DNA from 2 places in the Enterococcus sp. AMC2644 genome. Region 2 is predicted to be linked to the other one. Evidence: predicted binding sites of a transcription regulator. Region 2 holds the regulator's gene; the other holds the start of a gene.
What was found. Region 2 encodes HrcA, which represses chaperone genes, less so after heat shock. Its sites were predicted from a motif close to TTAGCACTCNNNNNNNNNGAGTGCTAA; they were not measured.
Positions count from the first base shown of each region.

Region 1: groES (co-chaperone GroES) is a predicted target of HrcA. The motif match lies at 1,936-1,962, and genes of this name have one in related genera.

Region 1 is NZ_CM177095.1:631,791-635,008, forward strand. It holds gene groL (chaperonin GroEL) at 1-1,557, opposite strand, end outside; gene groES (co-chaperone GroES) at 1,606-1,890, opposite strand; gene AC4BC5_RS03135 (CPBP family intramembrane glutamic endopeptidase) at 2,118-2,756, shown strand; gene AC4BC5_RS03140 (6-phospho-beta-glucosidase) at 2,855-3,218, opposite strand, start outside.
Region 2 is NZ_CM177095.1:2,726,858-2,730,075, reverse strand. It holds gene dnaK (molecular chaperone DnaK) at 1-913, opposite strand, end outside; gene grpE (nucleotide exchange factor GrpE) at 965-1,510, opposite strand; gene hrcA (heat-inducible transcriptional repressor HrcA) at 1,558-2,598, opposite strand; gene hemW (radical SAM family heme chaperone HemW) at 2,839-3,218, shown strand, end outside.

The sequences.
Region 1 (3,218 bases), 970 kb from region 2:
AGCAACAACTGCTTCAGTTGTTAATAATAAAGCAGCTACAGAAGCGGCATTTTGTAATGCTGAACGAGTTACTTTTGTAGGATCTACAATTCCTGCTTCTAGCATGTTTACCCATTCCCCAGTTGCAGCATTAAAACCAATACCTAATTCAGCATTTTTCAAGCGATCAATAATTACGGAACCTTCATACCCTGCATTTTCGGCAATTTGACGGACAGGTTCTTCTAACGCACGTAACACAATACGGATACCAGTTGCAGCATCACCATCTGCTTCAAGAGCAGCAACTTTATTGATAACGTTCACTAAAGCAGTACCCCCACCAGAAACCATACCTTCTTCTACAGCGGCACGAGTGGCATTCAATGCATCTTCAATACGTAATTTCATTTCTTTTAATTCTGTTTCAGTTGGTGCACCAACTTTAACTACTGCTACACCACCAGCTAGTTTTGCTAAACGTTCTTGTAATTTTTCACGATCAAAATCAGAAGTTGTTTCAGCAATTTGGTTTTTAATCACTTGCACACGTGCTTCAATTGCTTCTTTTGAACCAGCACCTTCAACGATTGTTGTATTGTCTTTGTCAACAACGACTTTGCTTGCTTGACCTAAAGTATCAATTGTTGCATCTTTCAATTCTAAACCTAAATCTTCAGTAATCACTGTACCACCAGTTAAAACGGCAATATCTTCTAGCATTGCTTTACGACGATCACCGAAACCTGGAGCTTTCACAGCGACTACATTAAATGTTCCACGAATTTTATTTAAGACTAATGTTGGTAATGCTTCACCATCAACATCATCAGCAATGATTAACAATGGTTTTGATTGTTGTAAAATTTGTTCTAGCAATGGCAAAATGTCTTGGATATTTGATATTTTTTTATCAGTAATCAAGATGTATGGATTTTCTAGTTCTGCTTCCATTTTATCGTTGTTTGTTACCATATATTGTGATAAGTAACCACGATCAAATTGCATTCCTTCTACGACATCTAATTCTGTTTCAATTCCTTTTGACTCTTCAATTGTAATAACGCCATCGTTACCAACTTTTTCCATAGCGTCAGCAATATATTCACCAACTTGTTCACTACCAGAAGAAACAGCTGCTACTTGCGCAATAGCTTCTTTGGAATCAACGATGGAAGAAATATTGTGTAATTCTTCAACGGCTGCTTTTGTTGCTAGTTCAATACCACGACGAATACCTAATGGGTTTGCTCCAGCAGTCACGTTTTTCAAACCCTCACGAACAATTGCTTGTGTTAAAACTGTAGCTGTAGTAGTACCGTCACCTGCAATATCGTTAGTTTTAGATGCAACTTCAGAAACTAATTTTGCACCCATATTTTCAAAATGATCTTCTAATTCGATCTCTTTAGCAATTGTTACTCCATCGTTTGTAATTAATGGTGAACCATAAGATTTTTCCAAAACAACATTACGACCTTTAGGGCCTAATGTTACTTTTACTGTATCTGCTAATTTATCTACACCTCGTAGCATTGCTGAACGAGCGTCTTCTGCGAATTTAATATCTTTTGCCATGATTTATTTCACCTCAAAGTTTTTTTATAATTCTTATTTTTTATTTGATTATTCTACGATTGCAACAATATCTTTTGCTGAAAAAATCAGATATTCTTTACCGTCGTATTTCACTTCTGAACCAGCATATTTTTCAAATAAAACAGTGTCACCAACTTTAACTGGTACAGCTGCTAGTTCCCCATTATCTAAGACGCGACCTTCACCGACAGCGATAACCGTTCCTGTTTGCGGTCTCTCTTTGGCTGCAGATGCTAAAACAAGTCCTCCGACAGTTTTTTCTTCTTCTTTTGCGACTTCGATCAATACACGATCACCTAATGGTTTTAACACGATAAATCCCTCCAATTAATTTCTAATAACTTTGATTTGTTGTCATTAGCACTCTCATATATAGAGTGCTAACTTACAAAACTAATATTACTGATTTTCATTCTAGAATGCAAGTCTTTTGAATCATTTTTTTATAAAAGTCAAAATTGGTTAAATCATTCAGTTATTCTTAACGATTTGTTTCTCTCTATTTTGTTATAATAGTAAATATATGAAAGGAGGATTCCATGTCTACAAAAAAATACAGCATCCTAACTATCTTATGTTATGCAGTTGCTTTCTTTTCACCAGCTTTCTTACCTGCGAATCAACAAGTGCTAGCTACAATGATCGCTTATCTTTTAGGGGCAGTAGTCTTAATCATTTTATATTTAAAGCAAAACGAATTACTATCTTTTGATAGAGCAAAAACAAATTGGCTGAAAGTCATTGCTTTTGGATTGACAGGAATTTTTGTTGCCATTTTTTTACAAAATATCGTCTTACAAATTGAGCAACTATTTGGGCAAGAGGTTGCTTCTGAAAATACACAAAATATTATTCAACTGGTTTTAAGACAACCCCTTTTTGCAGTTGCCGTGATGATTGGCGGCCCCATTATGGAAGAGTTTGTTTTTCGTCGTGCTATCACAGGCTTTCTTGAAAAATATCTGAATGTTTGGTTCGCCATTAGTATCAGTTCCTTGTTATTCGCCCTCATTCATCAAGATGGACATTTACTCCTGTATTTTTCTTTAGGCTTTTTCTTTAGTTTACTTTATTACAATACTGGAAAAATCTGGACTTCTATTTTGACGCATGTTGGTATGAATACCTTAGTTGTTGTTGCTAATGTTATTTTACAGACTTTAGACATTCCCAAATAAAAAATTGTCTAGAATGTTAAAATGGACCCTAGATAATAGCGTCTGATAGAAACTGTCAGCAAACTATTATTTAGGATCCATTTTTTATGGCTTATTTTTTATAGCGTTTCTCCATTGGTTGCAATCACTTTTTGATACCACTCAAATGATTTTTTCTTACTACGTGCTAACGTTCCATGACCTTCATTATCTTTATCCACGTAAATAAAACCGTAACGTTTTTTCATTTCCCCAGTACCTGCAGAAACTAAATCAATAAAGCCCCATGGTGTATACCCCATCAAATCAATACCATCATATTCAACAGCTTCTTTCATTGCTTCAATGTGGGCTTTTAAATAATCAATACGATAATCGTCTTCTACTCGGTTCGTTTCAGGATTTATTTCATCAATTGCACCAAAACCATTTTCGACAATAAATAATGGACGTTCATAGCGTTCGTTAAACCAGTTCATCGCA
Region 2 (3,218 bases):
TTTCAGATTGAGAAATACCAGCGTCTTTTAATGCTTGGCGTACAGGAATTTTTGTACGTTCTACTAAATCAGCAGTTAATTCATCAAATTTTGCACGTGTTAATGTTAACTCTAAATGTAATGGGCCAGCCTCACCAGCTGTGATAAATGGTAAGCTAATTTGTGTGCTTGTTACACCAGATAAATCTTTTTTCGCTTTTTCAGCTGCATCTTTCAAACGTTGAACAGCCATTTTATCTTTACTTAAATCAATACCATTTTCTTTTTTGAATTCTTCTACCATGTAATCGATAATTTTATTGTCAAAGTCATCTCCACCAAGGTTGTTATCCCCAGCTGTTGACAATACGTCAAAGACCCCATCACCTAATTCAAGGATAGACACGTCAAATGTACCACCACCAAGGTCAAATACTAAAACTTTTTCATCACGATCAGTTTTGTCTAAACCATAAGCCAATGCTGCTGCAGTTGGTTCGTTAACAATACGTTCAACTTCTAAACCAGCAATTTTACCAGCATCTTTTGTTGCTTGACGTTGTGAATCATTAAAGTATGCAGGTACAGTAATAACTGCTTTTTCAACTTTTTCACCTAAATAATCTTCAGCAAAGCCTTTGATGTATTGTAAAATCATTGCTGAGATTTCTTGTGGTGTATAAGTTTTACCTTCTACTTCTACTTTATAACCAGCTTCACCAATATGGCGTTTAATTGATGAAATTGTGTTAGGATTAGTCACTGCTTGACGTTTTGCTACTTCACCAACTTGAATTTCACCATTTTTGAAAGAAACAACAGATGGTGTTGTACGATTTCCTTCTGGGTTTGTAATAATTTTTGCTTCGCCGCCTTCTAATACAGAAACAGCTGAGTTTGTTGTACCTAAGTCAATACCAATAATTTTGCTCATATTAAAGATCTCCTTTGTGTGTATTCGTTTCAATTAAATTATCAAATTTTATTATTGTGCGACAACAACCATGCTTGCACGTAAAACACGATCATGTAATTTATAGCCTTTTTGTAAGACTTCCACAATCGTATCTGACGGATATTCGTCAGATGCAGGTACGGTTTGCACAGCTTGATGTAGATTTGGATCAAAAGCTACTCCAGCAGCTAGAATTTCTTCAATTCCTTCTTCTTTTAAAGCTTGACGTAAACTATCTAATACCATCTCCACGCCTTTTTTCAAACTGATACTTTGTTCATCAGTCACTTCAGACCCTATTGCACGCTCTAAATTGTCAATGGCAGGCAATAATTTCTTACCTAAATCTTGCGAACGATATTTTTGCAATAATTCTCTTTCATTGCGATTACGATTTGTAATATTTGCAATTTCAGCACGCGCACGTAAGAATTTGTCTTCTGTCTCTTCTAGTTGTTTTTTCAGTTCATCGACTTCAGAAACAACTTCTGTTTCTTCTGTAGATTCGTCTACTGTCGATTCTTCTACTTCATTAGCTTCCTTTAATTCTTCAGAAGCTTGTTCTTTTTCTGACAATGGACTAACTTCCCTTCTATGTTGAAATCATGCTATTGATTAACTAGCTAATTATCAGAATCTAATGATCGATAATAATTAGCCAACGTTAAAGCTAATTCTTGTCGAAATACATCGACTAAACCAAACATTTTCGAATAAGGCATACTTGTAGGCCCTAACAAAGCGATGGTTCCTTTCCCGTGTCCTTCAATGTCATAACTTGCTTGAATCATACTCATATTATTCAATAGGTTATCTCCAAGTTCAGAACCAATTCGAATTTGAATGGCGCCATCACGTGGTGCTAACAATTGATTTAAGTTTTCTGAATCCTTCATAAATGAATACATCGACTTAAATTGTTCCACGTCTTGGGTATGTTCGAAATTCAATAAATTCATTCTTCCTCCGACAAAAACCTTCTCTTCAAAAATATGATTTAACATGCCGTCAAATAAATCCAGAACACCGTCAGTCGTTTGAAAGTATTTGTGCAGAATCATCGGAATTTCGGTCCGCAAACGATGATAGACGTTCATGAGCGGTTGCCCAATCAATTTATCATTAATGATACGAACCATTTTTTCAAGGTCATCACTACTTAAGTTTTTAGGAATTGAAAATATCTGACTTTCCACATTTCCTTTATCTGTGACAATTACTGCAATGATTTGGCGATTGTTTAAAGGAACAATTCGAAAACCAGTTAATTTCCGATCTTTGACATCTGGTCCTAGCGACAATGCAGTATAACTTGTCAAAGTAGATAAAATATTCGCAGACTGTTGAATAATTTCATTAATCTCATGAAATTCTTTACCAAAAGACTGCCTAATCAGTACAACATCTTCGTTATCTACTTTTGAAGGTGTTAGTAGGTGATCGACATAATATCGATAACCAGTCATTGATGGCACTCGACCTGAAGAAGAATGTGTTTTCGCAAGCAGTCCATAATCTTCAAGCATTTTCATCTCATTACGAATCGTTGCTGAACTTGCTTCAATGCCATCCTCCATTAATTTTTTCGAGCCAACTGGCTGGCCTAAATTTGTATAATTTTGGATGATCAGACGCAAGATGTTTTCTTGTCTTTCTGTTAACAAATTTATCACCTCTTAATTAGCACTCTTGCATATCAAGTGCTAACTACATGTATAAATATATCATATTTAAAATAGAAGTCAAGAAGAAACTCTCAATAATTAGCACTCGAATCACGCGAGTGCTAATCGCTTTTTAATTAAATCAAAGACTTCTATATATCGCCTCTTCTATAAAGTATGGTACACTATTTTTCGAATACAATGGATCACAGAATTTGTGATAATGGAGGAAACACATTTATGTTTGAAGAAACACCTCGAGTTAAAAATACCTCGACATATATCCACATTCCCTTTTGCGAACACATTTGTTATTACTGCGATTTTAATAAAGTCTTTTTAGAAGGACAACCTGTCGACGAATATATCCAGTTACTTTTAAAAGAGATTGAACTTACGCTACAAATCCATCCTACTGATTACTCGGAAACAATTTACATCGGGGGAGGCACCCCAACTTCTTTATCTGCAAAACAATTGGATGTCTTATTGACCGGCATTCACCATTTGCTACCCACTAATACCACAACAGAGTTTACAGTGGAGGCAAATCCTGGTGATTTAACGGAAGAAAAGTTACATGTAATGAAGCATCATGGCGTTAATCGTTTATCGATGGG